2 linked regions of the Sphingobium yanoikuyae genome follow. The protein of the gene in region 1 interacts with the protein of each later gene in a pairwise test. Links are inferred from orthologs where the notes say so. Each region holds a gene or a part of one and is shown on either strand. Other genes may lie near its edges.

Region 1 (15,208 bases):
TGCTTCCATGGCTTAATAATGCGATGGATGAGGCAGGGTTGCTCAAGGGTTTGAACCGTCCCGCGCGCGCGGGCAGCATGGACGCGTCCTGCGCCATGTCCGCCTATTTGCCTGCGGCTTTGCTGCTGCTGGCGGGGCTGGTCGGGCTGGCGGCCGCCTGGATCATGAGCGGCAGCGGCTCGGGACGCTATCTGGTGATCGCGCCCTGGGGTGCGTCGCGGGCCGAGGCGATCAACCTGGTGCGGGCGGCCGACGGGGGGCTGGTCGGCATGGGGCGCCTGTCCAACATCATCATTGCCGGGTCGAACCGGCCGGATTTCGCGGCGGCGTTGCGCAGGGCGGGGGCCTGGGGCGTGATCGCGACGCCGTCGCGGATCGAATGCGGCGAACCATTGCCGGGGGGGCAGGCATCATGATTATCGAGCTGGACAAGCTGCGTTTCCATTTCGGCCGCTTCCTCGTGCCGCTCTTCTGGGCGCATGTGCCGTTGCTGGCGACGGTGGCCCTGCTCACGGGCCATTCGCCGATCGCGGCGGCGCTGGGCGGCACATTGCTGGCGGGGGCCTATCATCTGACCTGGTGGCGGCAGGGGATTGCCCCTGCGACCCGCTATCTGTCCGCCGTCGCACTGATGGGCGAGCCGGCGATCCTGCTGTTCCTGCTGCGCGGCCATGCCTGGCAGATGGACATGCACATGTATTTCTTCGCCATGCTGGCGCTGACCATCGCCTGGTGCGACAAGCGGGCCATCCTGGCGGCGGCGACGGCGACGGCGCTGCATCATCTGCTGCTGCTCTATCTGCTGCCCTATGCGGTGTTTCCGGGGCAGGGTAATCTGGAACGGGTGCTGCTGCATGCCGGCATCGTTGCCTTCCAGACGGCAGTGCTGGTCTGGCTGAGCGACAAGCTGGTCGAGAGTTTTCAGCGCAACCAGAAGATGGGCGAGGAGATATTGGCCAAGAATCAGGCGCTGGAGGCGCGGACCCGCGAGGCGGAGGAGGCCAATCGCGCGAAGAGCCTGTTCCTGGCCAATATGAGCCATGAAATCCGCACGCCGATGAATGCCATATTGGGCTTCTGCCATCTGGTCGCCCGGACCGACCTCGACCCCAAGCAGCAGGATTATATCGGCAAGATCAACCAGGCTGGCGTGTCGCTGCTGCGGCTGATCAACGACATCCTCGATTTCTCGAAGAATGAAGCGGGCAAGCTGACGCTGGAGGCGCATCCCTTCACCCTGCGCAGCGCGATCGAGAACCAGATCCAACTGGTCGCGGCCAATGCCGAGGCAAAGCAGGTCAGGGTTGTCTCGCGGGTCGACGCCGATGTGCCCGAGCGGCTGATAGGCGACGAAATGCGCTTCTGTCAGGTCGTGCTCAACCTGATGAGCAATGCCGTCAAATTTTCCGAGGAAGGCACCGTCACCATCGGCCTGTCGGCGTCCGAGCAGAATGGCCGGGTGCGGCTGAAGCTGACGGTGCGCGACACCGGCATCGGCATGACGCCCGAGCAGCAGAAATCGCTGTTCCATTCCTTCACCCAGGCGGACAGTTCGACCACGCGGCGGTTCGGTGGCACCGGCCTTGGCCTCGCCATCTGCCGTCAGATCGTGGAGCAGATGGGCGGTGACATCGCGGTCGAGAGCGCACCCGGCCAGGGCAGCAGCTTCATCTGCCACATGCTGATGGATGCGGACGACCGGGCGATGGGGCTGGAAATGCCGATGTCGGCGCATGTCCGCCGGCTGCGCGTGCTGGCCGCCGACGACAATCCGGCGTCGCGCCAGATCATCCATGACGTCTTTGCCGGCTGGGGCATGGCGGTGGATCTGGTGGCGTCGGGTGGCGAGGCGATCGCCGCGATCGAACATGCCGACGAACGGGGCGAGCCCTATGACCTGGCCCTGCTCGACTGGAAGATGCCCGGCCTGGACGGGATGGAGACGGTCGATGCGCTGCGTGCCACGGCGCTGCGCCATCCCCAGCCCAAGGCATTGATCATCACCGCCTATGGCGCGGACGATCTGTTGCAGGGTGTCGATACCGACAAGGTTGCCGCCTTCCTGACCAAGCCGGTCGTGCCCAAGATATTGCTGGATACGATCACCGAGATTTTCGCCGAGGAACATGCGCCCGTCGTCCATGTCGCCGCGCCGGCCACGCCCGCCCTGCCGATGGTGGCCGAAGCGCTGCGCGGGCTGCGCGTGCTGCTGGTCGAGGATAATGAGATCAACCGCGAGATTGCGGCCGAACTGCTGGACGATGCCGGGTTGAAGGTGGATTTCGCGGAAAATGGCCGCATCGCCTGCGACATGGTGCGCGAGAAGGGGGCGGGTTATGCCGCCGTGCTGATGGACGTGCAGATGCCCGAAATGGACGGCATCAGCGCCACCCGGATCATCCGCGAGCAGTGGAGCGCCGAGGATCTGCCGATCATCGCCATGACCGCCCATGCCTATGAGGAGGAAAAGCAGCGCTGCAAGGCTGCGGGCATGAACGATCATATCGCCAAGCCGGTCGAGCCGCCGGTGCTGGTCAGGGTGCTGGATCGCTGGCTGAAGGCGGGACGAGTGACCACGCCGCTGCCGTCGCCGGTCGTGCCGACGGTTGCCAGTTCGTCGCTGCCCGATCGGCTGCCGCCCTTCGACCTGCCCGCCGCACTGGCGCGGGTCAATGGCAAGACCGGGCTGCTGCGCAAGCTGATCGTCACCTTCGGTGACAGCTATGACCATGTCGGCCGGGATTTGCGGGCGCATTTGGCGGCAGGGTTGCTGCCCGATGCGCGGCGCCTGGCCCATAGCCTGAAGGGCGTGGCCGGATCGCTGGAACTGCCCGGCGTCCAGCAGATCGCGTCGGACATCGAACGGATGCTGGCGGCGGGCGAAACCGGGCCGGCGCTGGCCGCGGTCGTCGATCTGGAGGTGGCGATAGCACCAGCGATCGCCGCTGCGCGCAGCCTGACGGGGGGCGCGGAGGCATCGGACGTCGCGATCGTCACCGACCAGGATGATGGCGCGGTCGAACAGGCGCGCACCGAATTGCGCGGGCTGATCGCGCGCCGGAGCCTGAGCGCCCGCGCCGGGTTCGAGCGGCTGGCCCAGGCGATGGGGCTGACGGCCGATCAGCGCGCTGGCCATCCGGTTCAGCGGGCGCTGGAGCAACTGGATTATGAAACTGCCCTCGCGCTGATCGATGCCGATGCGCCGGGCGCGGGCACAGCAGGCCGGTCGATCGATCCGGCAGGAGCGACATCATGAGCAAGGCCACCATCCTGATCGTCGATGACGAGATTTCGAATATCGAAATCATGAACGCCGTGCTGGAGGATGATTATGAGATCTGCTTCGCCACGTCGGGCCAGCAGGCGCTGGACATTGCGCGCACGGTGCAGCCCGACCTGATCCTGCTGGATGTGCTGATGCCGGGCATCGACGGGTTCGAAGTCTGTCGCCAGATCAAGGCGGACATCATGCTGGTCGACATACCGATCATCTTCACCACCGGGCTTGGCGATACGGAAGATGAGATGCGCGGCCTGTCGCTGGGCGCGATCGACTATGTGACCAAGCCGATCCAGCCGGCGATATTGCGCGCGCGGGTCGGCAACCATGTCGAACTCAAGCGCCTGCGCGATCAGCTCGCGACGCTGGCCGTCACCGATGCGCTGACGGGCCTGAGCAATCGTCGCCACATGGAACGGTCGCTGCAGGCGGAAAGCGCGCGCTTGACCCGGACCGGGGAATGGATGTCGGTCATCATGCTCGACATCGATTTCTTCAAGCAGTTCAACGATACCTATGGACATCCCGCCGGGGATCGCTGCATCGCGATGGTCGGTGCCGCGCTGACCCGTGCAGTCAAGCGCGCGACCGACCTGCCGGCGCGCTATGGCGGCGAGGAGTTCGCCTGCATCCTGCCCGGCGCGGACCCCCAGGGGGCAGAACTGGTTGCGCAGGAAATCCGGCTGCAGATCCAGTCGCTCAACATTCCCCATGCCCAGTCGCAGGTCAGCCCCTTCATCACCGTCAGCATCGGCGTCGCCAGTGCCCGTTGCCATGCCGACCTGCCCGCCGAGCTGTGGATGGCGGAAGCCGATCGCCAGCTTTACGCCAGCAAGCAGCGCGGCCGCGATTGCATCACGACCATCCAGTTCGACGCGCAGACCTGCCATGGCTATTCCCTGGCAGCCAATGAATAGGCGCTGTCAGGCGCGCATGACCGGGTTCAGAGGCGCCTGATCAGAAGATGACCGTGACCAGTATCGTGTCCGAATAGCTGCCGGGCGGGACATTCTGCCCGGCCGGGATACGGCCATATACCGTCGTGGTCTGGTCCAGGTTCAGCAGCGCGATGAAATTGCTGGTCACCGTCTGCGATCCGCCGGTCCCATCGCCCCAGACCTGGTTGCGCGCATTGCTGGTGTAGAGATTATAGGCGAGCGTCGAGCCGCCACTGGTCAGGACGCGCGGCGCATAGGTGGACGATGTCCCTTTGCTGAGCTGGATCGTGTAACTGCCGCCCAGCGCGACCACCAGCGAGCAGCGCACGCGCACCGTTCCCGATGAATCATTATCCCCGCTGGCGACCGGGTTGTAATTGCCGAAGCTCAGGCCGCTTGCCGATACGGTACAGGTGCACAGGGCCAGGGGATCGCACGCCGCCTGCGCGGGGGGCGCCATGATCAGGGCCGCCAGCGCGACCGCAACGGCGTAGAGGGCATGGCCAGTGCGCATCCTCATCCTCCTTATGGCACGCATGTCAGCGGCCCGATCACTGGTAGCATTTCGTCCGGCACGGCGTCGACCCGAACATGGCAGGGGCCGTCCCCCGTATCGACGGTCAGCATCATGCCGGGGTGAAGGCTGCGGATGAAGACGGCACCATCATTGCCGACGAAGGATCTTTCATCTTCCGCGGTGACGCTGGCGCCGATTTCCGCCGGCGCGCCGTCCGGCATCACGATGCGCAATGTCGCCGGATGCTCCCGGACCGCGACGAAACGCGCGCTGACGGCGCCACGGTAGCGCGGCACCACCCTGATCTGGTCATTGGGCATCCGGATGTCGATCGGCACGTCCGCCGCCGCGATGCTGAGGCGATTGATTTCATAGGGGCGCAGGTCGGGAATGACGGCCATGCCATGGGCGTCGGTCCGCGCGACCAGGCGGTTTTCCTGATAGATGCGCACATCGGCCTGGCCGGGCACGCGCACCACGGCAAAGCCGCTTTCCACCCGGCGGGTCGGGAACAGCGCGCCATCGGCCAGCAACAGGCCGCCCTGGCCGGTGACACGCCAGCCGGTTTGTCCGCCGGCACGGTCCACCTGCGCGGTCATCTCCGCCGCATTGCCGCGCCACAGAATCTCGCCCTGCTGTTGCGCGTTGCTGCCGGTCGAAATCGCCGCCCGATAGCCCCAGCCTCCGCTTTGCGGCGGGGTGCTGCGCATTTCCGCCCGCACGCCACCCCGGTCGGCCTGGAGATAGGCGCTGCTGCGCGGGCCGAAGGGGATGGTCAGGTTGAAGCCGATGCTGTTTTCATGGCCGCTTTCCGAAAAGCGACTGCGGATCGCGTAGGCGCTGACAAAGGCCTTGTCGCGCAGGGACAGGCTGTAATTGCCCGACAGGACGCGGGCGGACTGGCTGTCGGCATAGGTCAGGCTGGTATAGGATGCGCCGATCGTGCCCATGGTGCCCAGGCTCCATCCGGCAGAGCCTTGCACCTGTTCCACGATCCGCTCGCTGTCGCGCTCCACGCCGATTTCGCGATAGCGGTTCGACGCCCGCTGGTAACTGAGAGCGACGTTCCAGGTCGGCGCGTTGCGGGCAAAGGCTGCCCGATACAACAGGCCCTCACCGGCCTGGCTCGTCGATCCCGCTGCCGCCAGGCTGATCTCGCCGATCGGAACGATGATCATGTTGACGCCGCCGCCGGCCATGGTGACGTCGGCGCTGGCTTCGGCCCGTCCCTCGATCGTCAGCCGGTCGGTCAGGCCGCGGCGATAGGTGCCGGCCAGGAAGGGATTGTCATAGCCGAAGCTGCGCAGCCCATAGCCGCGCCGTTCGGCTCCTGCCTCCATCGACCAGGACGCCAGGCCCGCGCGCAGCAGGTGGGAACTCACATAGTAGCTGGACGTGACGTGCCGCTCCACACCCAGCGGATCGCGGATCACCAGCGTCACCTGGCCGGCACCCGTGACTAGCGGCACCTGGTTGATGGAGAAGGGCCCCTGGCCGACGTCGGTCTGGAAGCGTTGGGTGCCGTTCACCAGCAGTTCCACGTTCGACGGCACGGCGGCGCTGCCGGCAAGGGACGGGGTCGGAAAGGTCAGGAGGCTTGGCTGCAGGGCGAACTCGGTGCCGAAGCGCACGCCGCCAAAGCGGATCTGCCGCGTCCAGTCGCGCGCGTCCGTCACGCCATCGCCGATGACGAGGCGCGTCAGGTTGATCGGATCGTCACGCAGATAATAGCTGTCCAGCCGGGTCGCCCGGCCATAGACCGTGCCGTTGCCCAGCAGCATGCTGTTCGACACCACGCCCCAGTCATCGGACAGCCCCGCCTCCACGAAGGCGCCCAGGCGCGCCTTGCCGGCATATTCGGCCGAAATGTCATAGTTGAGGAAGGCGGCGAGCATATTGTCGCTGGGCGCGGCGACGGTGCTGGCGGGCGCAACGCTGGTCGCTTCGAAGGCTTCGGGCGACACCGTCAGCAACAAGGCCTGATTGGGCTCGTCGAAGGCGGCCGCGACGCCGCCGAGCGCGGATAGCGCGACAAAGGCGTCGCCATCGATCATCATTGCCGTGCCGGTCGGCGGGCGCATCCGCCAGGCGGCCAGATCCTTCACGCGCACCAGGAATGCGCCGGCGCGCCGCGCAAGCAGATAGTCGCCTGGCAACAGCCGGCCGTTGAGTGTGACCGAGGCCAGCATCATTGTGGGCGCCGTCGCGTCTGCCGTCGTCGCAACCGCGCCTGTCGTCGGCGCGCTGTCTTGCGCGCTGGCAATGCCGCAACTGGCCACGACGCAGGGCAGGACAAGAAGGGTGCTAGCGCGTCCCACCGGCATGGGATGCCGACTGGAGGACGAGCTCTGCGGTCAGGCTGCGCTGGCCGGTGGCCGCCTCCAGCGTCAGCTTCTCTCCGCCGCGCACCGGCCGTTGCATGTCGAACAGGAAGCTGCGTGTCGCGCCGGGAAGGATGTAGATCGATTCCTGCCTCGTCGCCAATGCGGTGCCGTCGGCCCGCTTCAGGTCGAGGCGATTGAGGTGGACGTGCGCGCTGCCTTCATTGCGTGCGGTCAGCGTCAGCTGCCTGTCATTGGTGGCGGTCAGCTGCCACGCCAGGGATGCCTGCGCACCGGGCGCGGTCACGAAGATGGGGATGCTGACGCGCAGCAATGTGCGGATCTCGCCAGCGGCGGTCGGGCGATCGGTCGGGATTTCCTCCAGGAAGACGCGATAGCTTTTCTCGGTCGGTGAGGCGGCCGTGCGCAGGCCGAAGCGCGCAATCTGCTGCCCGCCTGCGGCTATTTCGAACAGCGGCGGATTGGCCAGGATGTCGCGTGTTTCCTCGAACAGATCCTGCCCATTATCCTGCCGCCATGCCACGACCCGCACCTGCATGCGGGCCGGCGCATCGCCGCTATTTTCGATCGTCATCGTCTCGACCGGGGTCTTGTCGTCAAGCGCGACCAGGACCGGATAGATTTTCAGCGTCGCGGCCCAGGCGGTGGCGGGCTGCGCCAGGGCGAGCAGGGCCGCCGCCGCGCATCGTGCGAACATCTTGGGCATGGCTGCCTCGCTCCGGATCGATCAATAGACGACGTTGACGGTGATGGTGTCGCTATAGGAACCGATCGGGACATTCTGGCCGGCCGTGATCCGGCCATAGACGGTCAGGGCATTGGTGCCGACCGGCGCCGTCGCGGCGGCGGTGTCGGTTGCAGGTGTGTTGCCCCAGTTCGTCGTGTGCGCCGAATCCTGATACAGCGCATAGCTCAGCAGATTGCTTCCGCTCGACATCTTGCGCGTGGTCACGGTCGCGCCCGATGCAGTGCCCGCGGTCAGGCCGACCGTGTAGGTGGTGCCGACCGTGCAGAGAACCGACAGGGTGGAGGTGGCGTCGGTCGGTCCGGTTGCGGTCGGGTCATAATTGCCGAACGCCAGCGCCGTCGCCGACACGACGCAGGCCTTGATCACGGTTGCGGTAACCGGGAAGGTCGTGGTGGTGGTGGCTGCCTGGGCCGTGCCTGCAAGACCCGTCAGCAGGGCCGCGGCTGCGAGGGATGCGGCCAGTTTGAAACGAAACATGTGTCCTCCAACACCTCAAGCTTTGATGGAGGGAGTATCGTCAATGTCGGTTAATAACGCGCTTTTGGGCAAAAGGCGGCTTTACCAATATTTTGCGTAAATCGCGTTCGTCGCAAGACAAGGGAGCGGTCCCTCAGAACTCATAGGACAGGATGTCGTCCTGCCGGCTGTGATCCATATTGCCGCTGCGAAGGGAGGCGACAGTTCCGTTGTCGCTGGACGATTTCACCATGCGATAATGATATTGTCCACAATTTCCAGCAGCCTGGTCGCTGGAAATGCGGCAGGGCTGCACGACCACCGCGCCGACCAGCAGCGAGCCATGCGCGGCCTGCTGCGCAGGCGCAGCAGTGCCGATGGCCATCGATCCTGCAATCAGGAGGGTGCGGCCGGAATGGCGCAACATGCAAATAACCCCGTTCATCGCGCCCTCCTAACGGATCGAAGCGGCAACTGACAGCGATTCCTGACCGGCGGCCGAAGGGCAGACGATGCGTCGAATAGGGAATCTATGCATAGTCTATGAAGGGGGGACGCTGACGGCGGGGCGCCGTGGGGCGTCAAAGCGGCTCCGACCGGTCGATCCTGCCGCTGTCGAGCAGGGGCGCGGCGTCGATCGAATCTGCGTCCATCAGCATCGCCAGCCTTTCCGTCGCGGCAAGGATCATGGCCTGTTCCCAGGTGGGGAGGGCGTCGAAGCGATCGGTGAAGCGCTTCTGCAGCGGGTCGGGGGCATCGGCCAGGGCATCACGACCGGCGGGCAGCAGGGTCAGGTGGATCTGGCGCTTGTCGCGCTCGCCGCGCTGGCGCTGGACGAAGCCGAGCGCGACCAGCCGGTCGACGATCGCGGTGATCGTCGCCTGGCTGAATTGCAGCGCCTGCGCCACGGCGGAGGGGGTGACGGACAGGCGCGCGTCGATTTCCCGCAGCACCAGCAATTGCGACGGCGTGAGCCCGGTCGTCGTCGCCAGCTGACGGCTGCCGATTTCGGTCGCGCGCAGGACGCGGCGCAGCGCGCGCAGGGTCAGGGAGGCGATTTCGGAATCCATGGGAAGGCGCATAGCGCGAAGTCCCGCAAAGCGCCAACGGGGCCAAAAGTTCCTCATCATATACTTCATCATATGAAATATAATTTCGGCTTTGGGGTTGAAGGTGGCGTCGATGATCGGCATATAACCGCCCGTCTCGCCGGAGAATCTGCTTCTCCGAGTAAAATATAATTCGGGAGATGAACAATCTTCGATTCCCAAGCTACAGCGGCTGCTTCGCCGCCACGGGCTTCTGCGCGCTCTCGATCGGGCGAGGGGCAGGATATCGTCTTACGCAAGCCCGTCGCCACGGATGGGCCAGCCATCAGCGGATTGATTGCGGCCTGTCCGCCGCTTGATCCCAATTCGGCCTATTGCAACCTGCTGCAATGCACGGACTTTGCCGACAGCTGCATCGTCGCCGAGCGCGGCGGTGGGGTGGTCGGCTGGGTATCGGGCTATCGCCCGCCGGCAGCGCCCGAGAATTTCTTCGTCTGGCAGGTCGCGGTGTCGTCCGCCGCGCGTGGCCAGCGCCTTGCCGGGCGCATGATCGAGGCGCTGCTGGCCCGGCCCGCGCAGGCCGGCGTCACCCATCTGACGACGACCATCACCGACGATAATCGCGCCTCCTGGGCCCTGTTCCAGGGGCTGGCGCGGCGGTGGGGCGTTCGGATCGAAAAGACCGCCCGCTTTGAAGAACAGGCCCATTTTGCCGGCGCCCGCGCCACCGAATGGCAGGCGCGCATCGGCCCGTTGCCGACCCCGGCACAGAGTTGAGAGAGATTGAAAAGCATGACCGTCACGACCCAGCCCAAACCCACCAGCGCCATGCCCGACACGGCCATTTATGAGCGACGCGAGTCCGCCGTGCGCAGCTATGCCCGCGCCATGCCGCGCCAGTTCAACCGTGCGGAAGGCGTGTGGATGCACGACAATCAGGGCGGCCGCTATCTCGACTTCCTGTCGGGTTGCTCCACGCTCAATTATGGCCACAATCACCCGGTCCTGAAGGCCGCGCTGGTCGACTATATCGCCGGCGACGGTATCACCCATGGCCTCGACCTGCACACCGATGCCAAGGCCGACTTCCTTGCCACGCTGGAGGATGTGATCCTGCGTCCCCGCGGGCTTGATTATCGCGCCATGTTCACCGGGCCGACCGGCACCAATGCGGTCGAGGCCGCGATCAAGCTGGCGCGCAAGATCACGGGTCGCGAACTGGTGATCGCCTTCACCAACGGTTTCCACGGCATGACGCTGGGCGCGCTCGCCTGCACCGGCAATGCCGCCAAGCGCGGCGGCGCGGGCGTGCCGCTGAGCCATGTCGCCCATGAACCCTATGACGGCTATCATGGTCCCGATGTCGATACCGCCGACCTGCTGGAGCGGCGCCTGTCCGATCCGTCGAGCGGCCTCGACGCGCCGGCCGCCATCCTGGTGGAGACAGTGCAGGGCGAAGGTGGCCTCAATGCCGCCTCGCCGCAATGGCTGCGCCGGATCGCCGAGATCGCCAGGCGCCATGGCGCGCTGATGATCGTCGACGACATCCAGGCCGGCTGTGGCCGTACCGGCAATTTCTTCAGCTTCGAAGGCATGGGCTTCACCCCCGACATCGTCACCATGGCGAAGTCGCTGTCGGGCATGGGCCTGCCCTTTGCGCTCACCCTGTTCCGTCCGGAACTGGATCAATGGGCGCCGGGCGAACATAATGGCACCTTCCGGGGCAATAACCATGCCTTCGTCACCGCCACCGCCGCGCTGCGCCATTTCTGGGGCGATGCGCAGTTCGAACAGGATATCGCCCGTCGCGGCGCGCTGCTGGAACGGCGGCTGGACGCGATGGCGGCCGAACATGGCCTGTCGACGCGCGGCCGCGGCATGATGCGCGGCATCGACGTCGGATCGGGCGAAGTCGCTCAGACCATCACCGCCGCCTGCTTTGCGCAGGGGCTCATCATCGAAACCAGCGGCGCGCATGACGAGATCGTCAAAGTGCTGGCGCCCCTCGTGATCGAGGACGCCGTGCTGTCGGCCGGGCTCGACATTCTCGAGGAGAGCATCCGGTCCGCGCTGACCGTCACCTATGGCGTCGCCGCAGAATAAGAGGAGATTTCAGACATGATCGTTCGCAAGCTTCAGGACATCCGCAAGTCCGACCGCAATGTGAAGTCCAAGGGCTGGGAAAGTGCCCGCCTTCTGCTGAAGGACGACAATATGGGCTTTTCCTTCCACGTCACCACCATGTACGCGGGCGAGGAATTGCACATGCACTACCAGAACCATCTGGAGGCGGTGCTCGTGCTCAAGGGCACCGGCACGATCGAGGATCTGGGCACCGGCATCACCCATCAGCTGGCGCCCGGCGTCATGTATGCGCTCAATGCCCATGACCAGCATATCGTGCGGCCGGAAACCGACATATTGTGCGCCTGCACCTTCAATCCGCCGGTCACCGGTAAGGAAGTGCATGACGAGAATGGCGCCTATCCCGCCGATATCAGCGCCGCGCGCGAGCCTGCGCTGGCCGACTGATGCGTGACGCTCCAGCATTTTCAAAGCAGATGGCCACATCTGCTGACTCGGAAAATGCGGACAACAACGAAAATTGGAGCTTGATCCGGTTCAGTATGAACGGATCAAGCTCTGGCTTGGGCGCTGCCTGAGCCAGCCACGCCCTTATTACCTTAGATTGAAAAAGGGGGAGTCCCATGAAAGACCTCTACCCGTCCCGCCATGCCGACATGGCGGAATTCCTGCCGCGCCACGATCCGGTCGTCCATGCCGACTGGAGCGCCGGCGCGCCGATCAGCCGCGACCAGGCCGATGCCTTCGAGCGCGACGGCTATCTGGTGCTGGAAGACATTTTCTCCGACGCGGAAGTCGCCTTCCTCCAGCACGAGGCCCGCAAGCTGCTGGCTGATCCCGATGCGCTGGAAGCCGAAACGGTGATCACCGAACCGGGCGGCAAGGAAGTCCGTTCCATCTTCCGCATCCATGCCCAGAGCCGGGTGATCGAGCGGCTGGCGGCGGACAGCCGCCTGGTCGGCGTGGCCCGCTTCCTGCTGGGTGACGATGTCTATATCCACCAGTCACGACTCAATTATAAGCCCGGTTTCCAGGGCAAGGAATTCTACTGGCACAGCGATTTCGAGACCTGGCATGTGGAGGATGGCATGCCGCGCATGCGCGCGCTGTCCATGTCGGTGCTGCTGGCCGAAAACACGCCGCATAACGGCCCGCTGATGCTGATCCCCGGATCGCATCGCCAATATCTGACCTGCGTCGGCGAGACGCCCGAGGACCATTATCGCCAGTCGCTCAAGCGCCAGGAATATGGCGTTCCCGACGAGGACAGCCTGGCCGAACTGGCGCATCATCATGGCATCGTCGCGCCGACCGGCAAGCCCGGATCGGTGGTGATCTTCGACTGCAACATCATGCACGGGTCGAACGGCAACATCACGCCATTCCCGCGCGCCAATGCCTTCCTGGTCTATAATGCGGTGTCCAACCGGCTGGAGGCGCCCTTTGGTGTCGACCGGCCGCGCCCTGCGTTCATCGCCGCGCGCGGCGAACCGCCGGTCATCACGCCGATCAGCGGCCCCCTGATGCAGGAGGCGCTGGCATGAGCAGCCTGCATAGCGTCGAGAAGATCGGCGGCACATCCATGGCCGCGACCGCGACATTGTTCGACAATGTGCTGATCGCCGGCCGCAAGGGCGCGGACCTCTATCATCGCATCTTCGTCGTGTCGGCCTATGCCGGCATGACCGACCTGCTGCTGGAGCACAAGAAAAGCGGCGAGCCGGGTGTCTATGCCCGTTTCGTGGCGGACGAGGATGCGGACGGCTGGCGCCAGGCGATGGAGGCGGTGCGCCGCGCCATGCAGGAGCGCAATGCGACGATGTTCGTCCGCGCCGACCGGCTGGCGGAGGCCAATGCCTTTGTCGACATGCGGATCGATGCGGTCGCCGCCTGTCTCGACGATCTGGCGCGGCTGCGCAGCCATGGTCGCTTCTGCGTCAAGGAACAACTGGTGACGGTGCGGGAACTGCTGGCGGGTCTCGGCGAAGCGCATAGCGCGCATTCGACCGCGCTGCTGCTGCGCGACCGGGGCGTCAATGCGCAGTTTGTCGACCTGACCCTGTGGGACCAGCAGGACATGCGCGAGCTGGACGACCGGATCGGCCAGGCGTTCGCGCCGATCGACCTTTCCACCACCCTGCCGATCGTCACCGGCTATGCCGGATGCAGCGAGGGCATGGTGCGCCTTTATGCCCGTGGCTATTCGGAAATGACCTTTTCGCGCATTGCCGTGCTGACCAAGGCGCGCGAGGCGATCATCCACAAGGAGTTCCACCTGTCGAGCGCCGACCCGCGCCTGGTCGGCACGGACAAGGCGCGCAAGATCGGCCGCACCAATTATGATGTGGCGGACCAGCTTGCCAATCTGGGCATGGAGGCGATCCATCCCGGCGCCGGCCGGGGGCTGCGCCAGACCGACATTCCGCTGCGGGTGCGCAACACATTCGACCGGGAGGATGGCGGGACGCTGATCTGCGGCGCCTATGTGTCCGACACGCCGCGCGTCGAGATCGTCACCGGCGTGCGCCATGCGCAGGCGCTTATGTTCTTCGAGCAGGATATGGTCGGCGTGAAAGGCTATGACGCGGCGATATTGGACGCGCTGGCCCGCCATGGCGCCTGGATCGTCAGCAAGGCGTCGAACGCCAACACCATCACCCATTATCTGTCCGCCGATGCGGCGACGGTGAAGCGGGTGATCGCCGATTTGCAGGCGCGCTATCCCGACGCTGCCATATCGGCCCAGCCGGTGGCGATCGTGTCGGTCATCGGCAGCGACATATCCCGGCCGGGGCTGGTGCCCGACGCCCTGCAGGCGCTGGCCGATGCCCATGTGCCGATCGTCGCGATGCAGCACCAGATCCGCAATGTCGACCTGCAGTTCATCGTCGATGTCGATCATTATGAGACCGCCGTGGGCGCGCTGCACCGTGCCCTGGTGGAGGACGGGGCGGAACCGGCGGAGGATCGGCGCGCGGCCTGATCCGCTCCCGGTCATCCCCATGTTCGCCGCGATCCACCCCGTCCGCAGCCTGCTGCTCGCCATCTTCATGCTGATGGCGGGCAGCGGCTTCCTGTCCACGCTGATCGGCCTGCGGCTGGAGCGGGCAGGGGCAGGCACGATGGCGATCGGTGCGGTCGCCACCGCCTATTTCGGCGGACTTGTGGTGGGCGCGTTGCGGGCCGGAGCGATCGTGCGACAGGTGGGGCATATCCGCGCCTTCGCCGCCTTTGTCTCGCTGCTGTCGGCCAGCACATTGGCCTATGCGCTGGTCCAATATCCGCTCTTCTGGGCCTGCCTGCGCCTGATCGACGGCATCTGCGTCGCGGGCGTGTTTATTTGCCTTGAAAGCTGGCTCAACGACCGGGCGGAGGCGGAAACGCGCGGCAGCGTGCTCGCAGCCTATATGGTCGCCCTCTATTCGGGGCAGGCGGTCGGGCAATTGCTGCTGGGCGCCAGCGGCGCCTTGCCGGCGGTGCCGTTCCAGATCGCCTCCATTCTCATTTCCCTGGCCATCATCCCGTTATGTCTGACCCGCAGCAGCGCCCCCGCGCCGGTCGATGCGCAGGCCTTCACCATCCGCGCCCTCTATGCCGCGTCACCGCTTGGCACGGTCGGCTCGGTCGCGACCGGGCTGATGCTGGGCGCCTTCTATGGCATGGCGGCGGTGCATGTGCGCCGGCTGGGGCTGGATCTTGGCGCGACCGCCAGCTTCATGATGATCGTCATCCTGGGCGGCGTCGCGCTGCAATGGCCGCTGGGGCGCCTGTCGGACCGGCTCGACCGGCGGCG
Region 2 (14,772 bases), 2.5 Mb from region 1 along the record:
CCGACCAGAGTCTTGGGCAAGCTGGCCCGCACCTCGACCTCGCAGACCCGCTCATGCTTGCCCAGTTGCGGATTGAGCCAGTCCTTGAGGCCCGGCCCGTCGATGGTCGCGCCTTCGTTCAGGGTCACGAACGCCTTGGGCTGCTCGCCGCGATAGCGATCGGGCACGCCGATCACCAGCGCCTCCTTCACCGATTCATGATGATAGAGGACCGATTCCACCTGGCTCGGGAACACCTTGAAGCCGCCGACGGCGATCATGTCCTTGAGCCGGTCGACGATCCGCACATAGCCGTCGTCATCGACCTCGCCAACGTCCCCGGTGCGCAGGAACTCGCCCACGAACACCTGCGCGTCCGCGTCCGGCCGGTTCCAATAGCCCTTCATGATCTGCGGACCAGCAAACATCAGTTCGCCCGGCTCGCCTTCTGGCGGGGGCTGGGTCGGATCCTCGCGGCTGACGATCTTGACGTGGGTGCCCGGCACGGGCTGGCCGACGGTGCCGGTCTTGTTCAGCCCCTCATAGGGATTGGCGCAGACGATCGGGCTGGTTTCGGTGAGGCCATAGCCTTCGATCAGGCGCGCACCGGTCACCGCCTCGAACTTCTGCTTCACCTCCATCGGCAGCGGCGCGCCGCCCGAAATGCAGGTGCGCAGCGACGAGAAATCGATGTTCGGCAGGGCCGGATGATCAAGCAGCGCCTGATACATGGTCGGCACGCCGGGCAGCGACGTCGCCTTGGTCCGCTGCACCGCCGAAAGCACCTGCACCGCCTCGAACCGGGGCAGCATCACCATCTCGCCACCATTCATCACGGTCCGGTTCAGCGTGCAGGTATTGGCGAAGACGTGGAAGAAGGGCAGCACCGCGATGATGCGGTCGTCGCCCTCGCCCGCATGCGGGTCGATCCCCTGCGCCTGGCGCGCATTGGCGGTCAGATTCTGGTGGGTCAGCATCGCGCCCTTGGGCGTCCCAGTGGTGCCGCCGGTATATTGCAGCAGCGCGACGTCGTTGACCGGATCGATGTCGGCCACGATGCATTCGCCGGAATTGGCGATCATCCGGTCGTAGCGGATGACGCGCGGATCATGCGGCAGCGGCGTCGTCTCGCCGCGCTTGAACAGGCGGAAGAGGATGCTCTTGGCAGTCGGCAGCACCTCGGCGATCGAACCGACAACCAGCTTTTCGAGGCTGCTATTGTCCAGCACCTTGAGCGCGGTCGGCAGCAGTGCCTTGGCCGACAAAGTGAACAGGATCTTGGTGCCGCTATCCTCGACCTGATGCTCCAGTTCGGCGGCGGTGTAGAGGGGGGAGAAGTTGACGACGATCGCGCCGGCCAGCAGCGCGCCATAATAGGCCGCGACATAATGGGGGGTGTTGGGCAGGTAGAGACCGACCCGATCCCCCTTCTTCACGCCCATGGCCTGCAATCCGCAGGCGATGCGCCTGATGTCGTCCATCATCGCGCCATAGCTGAACTTGCGCCCCATGAAGTCGATCATGTGGGCCTGCGGGTGGGCGGTGGCGCTCTGCGTTACCATGTCCCCCATCGACATCGGCGGGAACGTCTGCTCCCACGGCGTAGGGTGCTGATAATGCTCGCGCCAGATCTTTTCTCTGCTCTCCATTTACAGAAGTGTAAGTGGCCCGAGCGCTTTACGCAAGCGTCAACCTGTGTTTGGATTGTAGCAAAAAGGCCGCGCCGGAAAGCCGGCGCGGCCCTTGAAAATGCTGCATTGCAGCGGGTCGGAAAGAGCGTCGGATGACGCTACGTCTTCAGACCTCGCCCTTGTTGCTGCTGAACGGATCGAGGATGGTCGCGGCGCCCGAAATCAGCTCGGACTCGCTCTTGAGCGCCTGCTCGATGCGGCGCGCATTATCCTCGCGCTCGCGGCGCAGTTCCTCGATCAGCGCCTCGCGATCGCCATCCAGACGCGAATCGGTCGGCATCTCGATGCCGGCCTTCTTCGCCGCCTTGCTGACCAGCGCATCCAGTTCGCGCTGCGAGCACAGGCCCAGCGTCACCGGATCCTTGGGCGTGATGTTGGAGATGTTCCAGTGGCTGCGATCGCGGATCGCGGCGATGGTGGTGCGGGTGGTGCCGATCAGCTTGCCGATCGCGCCGTCCGAAATCTCCGGATGGTTGCGCAGGATCCAGGCGATGCCATCGGGCTTGTCCTGGCGCTTGCTGACCGGGGTGTAGCGCGGCCCCTTGGTGCGGCGGACCGGCTCGGGGCCCTTGAGCATCTTGAGCTTGTAGTCGGGATTGCTCTCGCCCTTGTGGATTTCATCCATGGTGATTTCATGGGCGCGCACCGGATCGCGACCGGTATATTTGATGCCGGCGGTGTCATCGGCGATGGCCTGGACTTCCAGGATGTGGAGCCCGCAAAATTCCGCGATCTGGTCAAAGCTCAGAGCGCTATTGTCGACCAGCCAGCTGGCGGTCGCATGGGGCATGAGGGGCTGGGACACGGGGTCTTCTCCGGCTCTAAAAACGATAAGGGCCGCCCAAGCAGGGCGGCCACGACATGTCAGGGATAGAGCATCGCGGGGCGTGCGGCAAGGAAAAGCGTCAGGCGGCGCTGTCCATCACCACCGGATCGATCGGATGCAATCCGGCCAGGAATTCCTGCGCGCTGCGTTCCCAGCTAAAGCTGCGGCCATAGGCGGCACAGGCAGCCCGATCGCACAGCAGCGCGGCGGCGATGGCATCCTCCAGCCGCTCGGACATGGCACCGGTTTCCGGCGTGACGATATCGATCGGCCCGGTGACCGGATAGGCCGCGACCGGCGTGCCGGCGGCCAGCGCCTCGATCATCACCAGCCCGAACGTGTCGGTGCGGCTGGGGAAGACGAACACGTCGGCGCCGGCATAGATCGCCGCCAGATCGGCGCCGAACTGCGCGCCCAGGAAACGGGCATCGGGATAGGCCCGCTCCAGCGCCCCGCGCGCCGGGCCGTCGCCGACGATCAGCTTGGTTCCGGGATGCTCGCTCGCCAGAAAGGCTTCCAGATTCTTCTCGACCGCGACCCGGCCGACATAGAGCTGGATCGGGCGCGGCAGGTCCGCCAGCAGGGCCGAGGGGGCGACATCCCCGGCAAAGGTCTTGAGGTCCACGCCCCTGCCCCATTTGCGGACATTGGCGACGCCATGGGCGCGTAACTGATGCCGCACCGACCGGGTCGACACCAGCACCGCCTGCGCCGGACCATGGAACCAGCGAATATAGCGCCAGAACCAGGCCGCCGGCAGGCCGGTGCGCTGCGACACATAATCGGGGAAATGGGTGTGATAGGCAGTGGTGAAGGGCACGTTGCCGCGCAGGCACCAGCGCCGGGCGGCAAAGCAGAGCGGCCCTTCGGTCGCCAGATGGACGGCATCGGGACGGAAGGCGGCGATCGCCTGCCCCACCACGCCCGATCGCACCAGCGCCAGCCGGATTTCCGGATAGGTCGGACAGGGAATGGAGCCGTAGAGATCGGGCGAGATCACCTTCACCTCATGGCCCATATTCTCCAGTTCGGCCTGGATCGTCTGCAGCGTGCGCACCACGCCATTGACCTGCGGCGTCCAGGCGTCGGTGACGATCGCGATCCGCATGGCCCGTCTCCGCGTCAGGCCGCCATCAGCGCCGGCGTCTTTTCGCCGCGCTTGGCGATCTCGTCGGCCCAGTGCAGCACCTCCATCGCGCCGCTGGCATGTTCGACCAGCGCGGTGCAGCCCTCCACCCAGTCGCCATCATTATAATATTCGATGCCCTCGATCTCGCGCATCTCGGCATTGTGGATATGGCCGCACACCACGCCGTCGACGCCGCGCGCGCCGGCTTCATGCGCCACCACTTCCTCGAAGCGGGAGATGAAGGACACGGCATTCTTGACCTTGTGCTTGGCCATCTTGGACAGTGACCAATAGGGCAGGCCCATGCGCTGGCGCACCGCGTTGACCACCACGTTGAGGCGCATCAGGGTGGTGTATGCCGCGTCCCCCACGAAGGCGAGCCAGCGATGCGCCAGCATGATCGTGTCGAACTCGTCGCCATGCAGCACCAGCAGCTTGCGCCCGTCGGCGGTCTCGTGGATCGCCTTGCGACGGATTTCGACCCCGCCGAAATTCATGCCGGTGAACTGGCGGAACATCTCGTCATGATTGCCGGGGATATAGACGACACGGGTGCCGCGCTTGGCCCGCTTCATGATCCGCCACAGCACGTCATTATGCGCGGCCGGCCAGTAGAAGCGCTTCTTGAGCCGCCAGCCGTCGATGATGTCGCCGACCAGATAGATGGTGTCGCTGTCGACGCTGTCCAGGAAATCGATCAGCATCGTGGCGTTGCAGCCGCGCGTGCCCAGATGGATGTCGGAAATCCAGATGGTGCGATAGCGGCGACGCGCGCCTTCCCGCTCGGGGATGTGGAAGCGGTCGTCAGCCCCCTCTTCCAGTTCGCTCAGGAAGGGCAAGCGCGTGATGGCGTCCATGTCTACGTCCTCAAGGGCTGTTGTCCTTGAGGCCGAATCCTTAGCGCCGCTCTGTTACAACTCCGCACCGAATATGACGGAAATGCTACGACCTTCGACCATCCAATGCAGGGTGCCAAGTGACTTTCCCTCCCCAATGCCGCGCGAACTCAGTAGCTCGCTGCCGCAATTCAGGAGTGGCGTCTAAAAGGAAAAATGCTCGCGCAGTTCCCACTGCCGACCTGAGCGCATCAACCTTAAAACCCAATTCCGCGAGGCGCTCACCCCAGTGCATCAACTCCACGATGTTGCCGCCTGGCATCCTTGTATGATGGTGATAGACCACAATGGTCCGACCATCTCGTTGCAACGCCTTTAATTCTGCCAAAGCCACACTTTTACCGGCCTTGGCAGATCCGACACTATAGGTCGCTGGTTCAAGGCCGTTGTCGGGATCTACAAATATAAGATCGCAACCATCCACAAACTCGGCGGCTCGCGCGAACCAAGATGCTCGCAAGGCGCGTCTGGATTTTGCATCGCCAGCAGGAAGCATCGCGTTGTGATAGACAGCACCGTCAATCAGTCCGGCCCGCTCCAAAGCATCCACACTACGATCGTTGCGCTGAACAATAAGATTCAACTTATCAAACAACACCGGATCAATGGCGCGCCATATCTGTGGTCGATCCAAATAGGCTATGTGCTTACCATCCGCATTATGGGCTTCATCAGGGTATAGCCACCACAGAACACCCAGTTTCAACCCTGGCGCCAATCGACGCAACATCGACAGCTTCACATAATCGCCGACGTCAGCGGCATAACGGTTCTGCACTAAACTATCCTCACACCGTCAGCACGATCTTCCCGAAATGTTCGCCCGCATCCATGCGGGCATGGGCCTTGGCCGCGTCGGCGAGGGCAAAGCGCTGGTCCATCGCCGGGCGCAGCTTGCCCTGCTCGACGAAGGGCCAGACGGTGCGCATGATCTCATCCGCGACCAGGCTCTTGAAGCCCGAGGAGCGCGGCCGCAGGGTCGATCCGGTCAGGGTCAGGCGCCTGGACATCACCGTCGGCAGGAAGATGCTGGTCTTGGCCCCGCCCAGCACCGCGATCGACACATGGCGGCCATCTTCGGCCATGCATTCGATGTTGCGCGGGACATAGTCGCCGCCGACCATGTCGAGCACCGCCTGCACCCCCTGCCCGCCGGTGATGCGCTTCACCTCGGCGACATAGTCCTGGCTCTTGTAATTGATCGCATGGGAAGCGCCCCATTCGAGCGCCTGCGCGCATTTGTCGTCGCTGCCGCAGGTAACGATGATCTCTATGTCGAACAGGCGGCAGAGCGAGATCGCCATGGTGCCGATGCCGCTGGTGCCGCCATGGACCAGCACCCGGTCGCCGCCGACCACATAGGCGCGCTCGAACAGGTTGGTCCACACGGTGAACAGGGTTTCGGGCAGCGCCGCCGCCTCGACCAGGTCATAGTCCGCGGGCACCGGCAGGCACTGGCCGGCCGGCGCAATCGCATATTCGGCATAGCCCCCGCCCGGCAGCAGCGCGCAGACGCGCTGGCCGACCAGCATGTCGGCGGACCGGCCGGCGGCGACGATCGTGCCCGCCACTTCGAGTCCGGGAATGTCGGATGCGCCGGGCGGCGGCGGATATTTGCCCTGCCGCTGCAGCACGTCGGGCCGGTTGACGCCGGCGGCGGCGACGCGGATCAGCACTTCATCCTCGCCGGGCACCGGCACCGGCCGCTGTTCGGGCACCAGGGCGTCGGGACCGCCCGGCACCGGGATGCCGATGGCCGTCATCTGCGATGGAATCGTGAAACTGTCGAGGATCATATGTGCCCCCCCGGGCCAGAGATATTGCGCCGCACCCAAAATCGACGGACGGAGCTTCGCTTCTTATTGACAGACTAGCCTACAGGGTCAACATTACCCTTTATGGACATGGACAATGATCTGCCGAGAAAGGCCGATGATCCGCTGGCCCAACTGCTCCGACAGGATCTGGGTCCCCTGTCCGTTGCGGAACTGGAAGCGCGCATCAGGGCGCTGGAAACCGAAATCACCCGCACTCGAACAAAAATTGAAAGCGCCGTTAACCATAAGGCAACTGCCGAGGCGTTATTCAAGCGATGAACCCGCGCCTCGCCCCTGACGGCCCGACCAAGGGCTCCACCGGGCATGGGCAGTCTGGCAATTCCGGCGGTCAGGGCCTCTCCCTTGAACCGTCGTCGAGCAATGCCGACATAAGGTTCAAGTCAGCCCCTAACCGGGGCCAGGAGTAGAAAAGACATGCCATCTTTCGCAGCCGCCCTTGAAACCACCCTGCACAATGCGCTGACCCATGCGTCCGAGCGCAAGCATGAATATGCGACGCTGGAGCATCTGCTTCTCGCGCTGATCGACGATGAACATGCGTCGAAGGTGATGCAGGCGTGCGGCGTGGAACTGGGCGAACTGGCCGATGCCGTCACCCAGTATCTCGACACCGAACTTGACAGCCTGAAGGTGGAGGGCGCCAGCGACCCCTCGCCCACCAGCGGCTTCCAGCGCGTCGTCCAGCGCGCCATCCTCCATGTCCAGTCGTCCGGCAAGGATGAGGTGACGGGCGCCAATGTCCTCGTCGCGCTCTTTTCCGAACGCGAATCCTATGCCGTCTATTTCCTGCAGCAGCAGGACATGAGCCGCCTCGATGCCGTCAGCTACATCAGCCACGGCGTCGGCAAGGGCACGCCCACGCCCGAGCGTCAGGAGACCAAGGGGGCAGCCGAGGAGGAAAAGAAGGTGCAGGACGGCAAGGGCAAGAAGGACAGTGCCTTGGAGCAGTTCACCGTCAACCTCAACGAGAAGGCGGAACGCGGCAAGGTCGATCCGCTGATCGGCCGGTCGTCGGAAGTCGACCGCACCATCCAGATCCTGTGCCGCCGTTCGAAGAACAACCCGCTTTATGTCGGTGATCCGGGCGTCGGCAAGACCGCGATCGCGGAAGGCCTGGCGCGCAAGATCGTCGAGGGCGAAGTGCCCGACGTGCTCAAGGAAGCGGTAATCTACTCGCTCGACATGGGCGCGCTGCTGGCCGGCACCCGCTATCGCGGCGACTTTGAAGAGCGGCTGAAGGCGGTCGTCACCGAACTGGAGAAGATGCCGCATGCGGTCCTCTTCATCGACGAGATCCACACCGTCATCGGTGCCGGCGCGACCAGCGGCGGCGCGATGGACGCCTCGAACCTGCTGAAACCGGCCCTGTCGGGCGGCACGATCCGCTGCATCGGGTCGACCACCTACAAGGAATTCCGCAACCATTTCGAGAAGGACCGCGCGCTGCTGCGCCGGTTCCAGAAGATCGACGTGAACGAGCCGTCGGTCGAGGATACGATCAAGATCCTGACCGGCCTGCGCACCGCGTTCGAGGAGCATCATCACGTCAAATATACGCCGGACGCGATCAAGGCGGCGGTCGAGCTGTCGGCCCGCTACATCAACGACCGCAAGCTGCCCGACAAGGCGATCGACGTGATCGACGAAGTCGGCGCGATGCAGATGCTGGTGGTGCCCTCCAAGCGCAAGAAGACGATCACCCCCAAGGAGATCGAGGCGGTCATCGCCACCATGGCGCGCATCCCGCCCAAGACCGTGTCGTCGGACGACAAGAGCGTGCTGGAATCGCTGACCACCGATTTGAAGCGCGTCGTCTTCGGCCAGGATCAGGCGATCGAGGTGCTGTCCTCCGCGATCAAGCTGTCGCGTGCCGGCCTGCGCGATCCCGACAAGCCGATCGGCAACTATCTCTTCTCCGGTCCCACGGGCGTCGGCAAGACGGAGGTGGCACGCCAGCTCGCGACCCTGCTCGGCATCCCGCTGCAGCGGTTCGACATGTCGGAATATATGGAACGCCATTCGGTCAGCCGCCTGATCGGTGCCCCTCCGGGCTATGTCGGCTATGACCAGGGTGGCCTGCTGACCGATGCCGTCGACCAGCAGCCGCACAGCGTCCTGCTGCTCGACGAGATCGAGAAGGCGCATCCCGACCTGTTCAACATCCTGTTGCAGGTGATGGACAATGGCCGCCTGACCGATCACCACGGCAAGACCGTCGATTTCCGCAACACCATCCTCATCATGACCACCAATGCCGGTGCGTCGGACATGGCGAAGGAATCGATCGGTTTCGGCGAACTGACCCGCGAGGATGTGCAGGAAGACGCGGTGAAGAAGCTCTTCACCCCCGAATTCCGCAACCGCCTCGATGCGATCGTGCCGTTCGGCTATCTGCCGCCGGAAATCGTCGCCCGCGTCATCGACAAGTTCGTGCTGCAACTGGAACTGCAACTGGCCGATCGCGACGTCCACATCACCCTGGACGAGGACGCCAAGGCCTGGCTCACCAAGAAGGGCTATGACAAGCTCTATGGTGCCCGCCCGATGGGCCGCCTGATGCAGGAAAAGATCAAGCAGCCGCTGGCCGAGGAACTGCTGTTCGGCAAGCTGGTCCATGGCGGCGAAGTCCATGTCCATATGAAGGATGAGGCCCTGGCCTTCCAGATCACCCCCGCCGCGCCCAAGAAGGGCGGCAAGAAGGGCGGCAAGGCCAAGGCGCCGGAAGGCACGAAATAAGCGGCTTCACAAACCCATGGGAAAGGCGGCTCGAGAGGGCCGCCTTTTTTTATTCCTCCCCGGCACGGGGAGGGGGACCGTACGCAGCACGGTGTGAAGGGGCACGCGCCACAAAGAGCCGCATCCCCGCGCCGTTACTCCCCCCTCTTTTGCCGTCATTGCCGCACAGGCGGCTAGCCCTCATCCACTATCTCCGTGCCTCCGCGGCTCCGCGCGAAAATGAATCACGCGGAGCCGCGGAGAAGAAAAGGGAAGGCCAACTTGGGTGAGTTTGAGACGGTCTGCTTTTGGAGAGATGACAAGCGATAGCCGACGATGCGCGGAAAAGTCGTTCGGCAATAATCACTTTGTTGCGGACATCGGCAACTCAAGTGTATCAAAATGCACATGTGCCGATATCGCTTAGCCCGTTTCATTTCGTTCATATTGAGCATCGCTGCGCTTTTTTTCTATGCGCCTTTTATATCAAAGGCGTTTGAAGAGATTGGCTTTTTGCGCTTCTTGCCGATTGGGATATGCCTCATTGTCGGTTTCGTCTTTACGCTGAGATGGATTGAAGACAGCATTGAGGGGAAGCGAAATGCGTCACGAGAGGTGCATAACTCGAATTTTCCTGTGCCCTCAGTGCGCGCCTCTGGGTGGGGCGATACCCTGATCGCATCTGAGACATCTATTGATGAAGCCTTTGAAACCACAAAGGGACGTAGGGACGGCATCATTGGTGTGGTCGATGAGGATCGCAATCAACTTATCCTTCAATGGAACAAGAAGGGTTGGGGTATAGAGTTAATTCCCAACGGAGAGCGCGTTCGCAAAATCGCTGTTAAGACTAATAATAAATTTTCGGGCAAAGAGATAGGGGTTACTGGTTTTCTTGGGGCTATTTTCAAAAGCCCTTCTGGAGATTCATTTGACCATCAAACGGCGCAGGATGTCGTCCGATCTTTTTTTGGATGGGGCAAAATGCCGCACAATATCGCGTGGTCCACTGTAATATATAATTAAATATTTCTAGGCGCTGCTGTGATCGGCGGACGTCCGCTCTCCAACAGATTTCGCCATTCAGCCTTCTTCGTGCCTCTTGAATGAATGGCCGGTTTCAAGGATCAGGATTATCTGACGGAACGGCCAAAAATGGTCGTTACTTGCCAGTCACAGCCACCGTCATCCTGACGGAAGTCAGGATCCATTCTGCGCTACGGCGGATGGGGAGCGCTGAATGGATCCCGGATCAAGTCCGGGATGACGAAGATGGTGAAGGTAGCTTCTGGTCGTCAGCCGTCAAAGCCCGGCATCGTCGCTCGCGATGACGGGGGTGGTCGCTTCCAGACCATCCTCCCCTGCAAGGTTCGGCAGAGTCGCGTGCCTCTGCCGAACCTTGCAGGGAGGAATTCACAGCCGCTTCTGGTCGTTAGCACCCTCCCCCTAAACCCACATGCCCTTGCCTGCGTAAGCATTGCATGACACCCATGCCATCATGCAGCCCCACACGCAGTCCATCCTCCTCCTCCACGGCTTTGGCGGCCATCAGGTGCAGACCGCGCTGCTTGCCCGGCGGCTGCGCGGGGCGGGGTATGACGTCGCCAATATCGGCTATCCCAGCTGGCGCTGGCCGCTGCCCCGCGTCATCGATCATCTCCACGCCCGCATCATCGCCTCCCCGGCTTATGACGCCTCCACCGTCCATTGCGTCGGCCATTCGATGGGCGGCCTCATGCTGCGCGCCTGGCTCGCGCGCCATCGTCCCGACCATCTGGGCCGCGTCGTCATGCTCGGCACGCCCAATGGGGGCAGCGAGATTGCCGACCTTCTCTACCGCCTGCGCCTCCATCCGCTGATCCTGAACCAGGCCGGCGCGCTGCTACGCACTCGCCGCGATGCGATCACGCTGGCGGCGCTGGGTGAGGTCGACTATTCGCTCGGCATCATCGCGGGCGACCGGCCGATGAATGGCCTGCTCCCCAGCCGCATCTTCCGCGCGCCCAATGACGGCAAGGTCAGCGTCGCCGCCACCCATTGTCCGGGCGAAAGCGACCATATCACCCTGCCCGTCGCCCACACCGCGATGATCTACACCCGCCCCGTCGCCGATCAAGTCGTGCATTTCCTGCGCCATGGGCAGTTCGCGCGCACTTAGCCCCCCTCTCCCCGCCCACCGCAAATTCTGCTAAGCCGACTCCAGAACAGAAAGGTCGCATGTCTTCCACGCTTTCATAGGGGAATGCATGTCCACTTCGCTTCATCTGCGGTCCGCCGCGCCACGCGCCGCGCTGCTCAGCTTCAGCTTCGTCCTTCTCGCCACGCCCGGCGCCAGCCAGCAGGCCGGCGGACCGATCGCCCGCTATTCGATGGATGCCGGCACCATGTCCGGCATGGCCGCGATGGCTGGGGGCGGTGGCATGGGCGGGGCCATGTCGATGATGATGGGCGGCGGCAACCAGCCTATCCATGAACTGGTGCTGCGCCTGGGATCGACCCAGGCCGCCAGCGGTTCGCCGGCAGCCGAGCATTATATGCCCGCCGGCGCCCGGCTGGGCGCCTCCGTCCCGCTGGTCACGCCCAAGGTCACGCCGAGCGACGAGCCGGCGCTGCCCGGCGAGAAGCCCAAGGGGCGGCTGCTCATCTATTGGGGATGCGGCGCGACCGCCGGGCCGAACCAGCCGGTGGTGATCGATTTCGCCAAGGTCGCGCGCGGCCAGTTTCCGCCCGGCCTCTACATGACCGGCGCGGCGATCCCGCAGGAATGGCAGGTCCGCTTCACCAACAGCAAGACCTATGGCGAATGGCCCAATGGCCAGACGCGCAAGACGCTGTCGGGCAATTCCTCGCTAATCGGCGACCATCGCATCGCCGGCAATTATTCGCCTGAGATCAAGTTCGCGCTGAACCAGGACTTCATGCCGCCGATCACGGGCCGCGCCAGCCCGGCCGCGGGCGGCGCCACCCAGTTGAGCTGGAACGCGGTGCCCAATGCGACTGGCTATTATGCCTGGGTGTTCGCGGCCAAGCAGGGCGGCGACATGGTGTGGTGGGCCTCCTCGGCCAGTCAGGCCTTTGGCGGGCCGGTGTGGGACTGGCTCTCCCCCGGTGCCGTGCGCAAGCTGATCGGCGACAAGATCGTCATGCCGCCCAGCCAGACCAGTTGCACCGTGCCGTCACAGGTGGTGCAGTCGGGCGGCGAGATGCTGATGGGCAGCCTTTACGCCTATGGCCCGGAAGCCAATTTCGCCTATCCGCCGCGCCCGGCCGATCCCAAGATCGCCTGGAAACCGGAATGGATCGCCCGCGTGCGCTATCGCTCCAACACCATGTGGATGCTCAATGGCCCGGACATGGGATCGATGATGAGCCAGGGCAGTGACGACAGTGCCGACGCCTCGGGCGACAATCCGCCACCCAAGAAGAAGAAATGCAAGGGCGGCCTTGGCGGCATGCTGGCCGGCGCGATGGGCGCGGGCTGCTGAAGCGACAGCCGGGGCGCGACACCACACGTCGCGCCCCGGCCACGAGTTGCACTTGAAACGAAAGGAAAATCCGGCAAGTCTCGCGCCATTCTTCCGTTTCGAGGTTTTCATGCGACACAAGCTATTGGCCGCGCTGCTGCTCGACGCCGCCCTCTCCCCCCTGCCGCTCGCCGCCCAGTCGGCCGCCCCGTCGTCCAGGTTCGAGGGCCGCGACATCTTTGCGCTGCAGGTCGCCACCGATCCGCAGATCAGCCCCGACGGCAAGAGCGTCGCCTATGTCCGCCGCCAGGGCGACATCATGACCGACCGGCAAAAGGGCGCGATCTGGCTGGTCGACACCGCCACCGGCGCGCAGCGCCCGCTGGTCACCGACGCCAGCCAGCCGCGCTGGTCGCCCGATGGCAAGCGCATCGCCTATATCGCCGCCGATGCGGGCAAGCCGCAATTGTTCGTGCGCTGGCTCGACACCGGCGCCACCGTGCGCGTCACCACCCTGCCCGACGGCCCGCAGTCGGTCACCTGGTCGCCCGACGGCAAGTCCCTCGCCTATATCATGCGTGTGCCCGCCGACCCGATGAAGCTGGGCAAGGCGCCCGACAAGCCGGAGGGCGCCGAATGGGCCAAGCCGCTGGAGGTGATCGACCGGGTCGATTATCGCAATGATGGCGGCGGCTATGTCCAGGCCGGCTATGACCATATCTTCCTGGTGGCGGCCGATGGCGGCCCGGCGCGGCAGCTGAGCTTTGGCGACTATCAGGATGGCGGCCCGTTGAGTTGGACGCCCGACGGCCGCGCCATATTGTTCAGCGCGGTGCGCAAGCCCGACTGGCAGCAGAAGATATTCGATCCGGAAATCTATGCGCTCGACATCGCTTCGGGTGCGATCAGCCCGCTCACCAGCCGCGAAGGCCCGGATGTCGCGCCGGTCGTCTCGCCGGACGGCAGCAAGATCGCCTATCTCGGCTATGACGACAAGCGCCTGTCCTACCAGAACACCTATCTCTACGTCATGAACCGCGACGGCAGCGGCGCCCATGCGATCACCGCCGATTTCGACCGCAGCATCGACCGCGCTTACTGGGCGGCGGACGGCAAGTCGCTCTACGCCCAATATGACGAGCGCGGCGTCAACCGCCTCGCCCGCATCAGCCTCGACGGCCATGTCACCGAACTGGCGAGCGGCCTTACCGGCACGGCGTTCGACCGCCCCTATAGCGGCGGCGATTTCAGCGTGGCGGCCAATGGCACGCTCGCCTTCACCAGCGGATCGGCGTTGCGCCCGGCCGACCTTTCGATCAGCAGCGGTGGCAAGAGCCGCCAGCTCACGCGCCTCAACGAGGATTTCCTGAGCCACAAGGCGCTGGGCCAGGTCAAGGAACTGGCCGTCACCGCGCCCGACGGCCGGACCGTGCCGGCCTGGCTCGTCACCCCGCCCGGCTATCAGCCCGGCACCCGCGTGCCGCTGCTGCTGGAAATCCATGGTGGTCCGCACACCGCCTATGGCCCGCATTTCTCTACCGACGACCAGCTTTATGCCGCAGCCGGCTACGCCGTGCTCTACACCAATCCGCGCGGCTCCACCTCCTATGGCGAGGAGTTCGCCCAGCTGATCCATCATAAATATCCCGGCGACGACTATGGCGACCTGATGGCCGCGGTCGATGCCGCGATCGCTGCGGGCGTGGCCGATCCGGACAATCTGTTCGTCACCGGCGGTTCGGGCGGCGGCGTGCTCACCACCTGGATCATCGGCAAGACCGACCGGTTCAAGGGTGCCGCCACGCAGAAGCCGGTGATCAACTGGATCAGCGAGGCGCTGACCATGGACAATACCCTCTTCACCTCGCGCTACTGGTTCCCCAACAAGCCCTGGGAAGATCCGATGGGCTATTGGAACCGCTCGCCGCTCAGCCTGGTTGGCAACGTCAAGACGCCGACCCTGGTGGTCGTGGGCAGCGAGGATTATCGCACCCCGGTCAGCGAAGCGGAGCAATATTATGGCGCGCTGCAGATACGGGGCGTGCCGACCGCGCTGGTGAAAGTGCCGGGCGCCAGCCATGGCGGCATCGCTGCCCGCCCGTCGCAATCGGCGGCCAAGGCGGCGGCGATCATCGCCTGGTTCGATCGCTATCGCGACAAGCCTGCGGCGGCCACCGCACCGGCCCAATGATCCGGCTGGCCGGAGCATATTGTTCATGATATGTTCTGGCCAC

What was found.
Region 2: the proteins of U0025_RS15405 (region 1) and clpA interact in binary tests that used the Escherichia coli proteins (3 or more experiments, as listed by UniProt). The link is inferred for Sphingobium yanoikuyae from one-to-one orthologs.

The regions. Positions count from the first base shown.
Region 1 is NZ_CP139979.1:3,308,497-3,323,704, reverse strand. The notes cover bases 16-3,456. They hold U0025_RS15405 (response regulator), read left to right. Parts: upstream 16-412; coding sequence 413-3,256; downstream 3,257-3,456. Other genes in these bases: U0025_RS15400 (diguanylate cyclase), read left to right, coding at 3,253-3,456; U0025_RS15410 (hypothetical protein), read left to right, coding at 39-416. In the rest of the region: more of U0025_RS15400, read left to right, coding at 3,457-4,197; U0025_RS15395 (Csu type fimbrial protein), read right to left, coding at 4,238-4,732; U0025_RS15390 (fimbria/pilus outer membrane usher protein), read right to left, coding at 4,744-6,927; U0025_RS15385 (fimbrial biogenesis chaperone), read right to left, coding at 7,040-7,783; U0025_RS15380 (Csu type fimbrial protein), read right to left, coding at 7,805-8,302; U0025_RS15375 (hypothetical protein), read right to left, coding at 8,436-8,726; U0025_RS15370 (MarR family winged helix-turn-helix transcriptional regulator), read right to left, coding at 8,863-9,351; ectA (diaminobutyrate acetyltransferase), read left to right, coding at 9,616-10,107; ectB (diaminobutyrate--2-oxoglutarate transaminase), read left to right, coding at 10,123-11,433; U0025_RS15355 (ectoine synthase), read left to right, coding at 11,449-11,862; thpD (ectoine hydroxylase), read left to right, coding at 12,039-12,959; U0025_RS15345 (aspartate kinase), read left to right, coding at 12,956-14,398; U0025_RS15340 (MFS transporter), read left to right, coding at 14,418-15,208. UniProt on the Escherichia coli protein: Member of the two-component regulatory system UvrY/BarA involved in the regulation of carbon metabolism via the CsrA/CsrB regulatory system. Phosphorylates UvrY, probably via a four-step phosphorelay.
Region 2 is NZ_CP139979.1:796,306-811,077, reverse strand. The notes cover bases 6,430-9,434. They hold clpA (ATP-dependent Clp protease ATP-binding subunit ClpA), read left to right. Parts: upstream 6,430-6,773; coding sequence 6,774-9,095; downstream 9,096-9,434. Other genes in these bases: U0025_RS03760 (DUF1192 domain-containing protein), read left to right, coding at 6,430-6,617. Also shown: U0025_RS03790 (long-chain-fatty-acid--CoA ligase), read right to left, coding at 1-1,628; U0025_RS03785 (DUF1013 domain-containing protein), read right to left, coding at 1,777-2,460; U0025_RS03780 (glycosyltransferase family 4 protein), read right to left, coding at 2,576-3,604; U0025_RS03775 (UDP-2,3-diacylglucosamine diphosphatase), read right to left, coding at 3,619-4,482; U0025_RS03770 (hypothetical protein), read right to left, coding at 4,568-5,299; U0025_RS03765 (NAD(P)H-quinone oxidoreductase), read right to left, coding at 5,310-6,317; more of U0025_RS03760, read left to right, coding at 6,420-6,429; U0025_RS03750 (hypothetical protein), read left to right, coding at 9,522-10,100; U0025_RS03745 (esterase/lipase family protein), read left to right, coding at 10,573-11,232; U0025_RS03740 (hypothetical protein), read left to right, coding at 11,321-12,559; U0025_RS03735 (alpha/beta hydrolase family protein), read left to right, coding at 12,669-14,729. UniProt on the Escherichia coli protein: ATP-dependent specificity component of the ClpAP protease. It directs the protease to specific substrates. It has unfoldase activity. The primary function of the ClpA-ClpP complex appears to be the degradation of unfolded or abnormal proteins.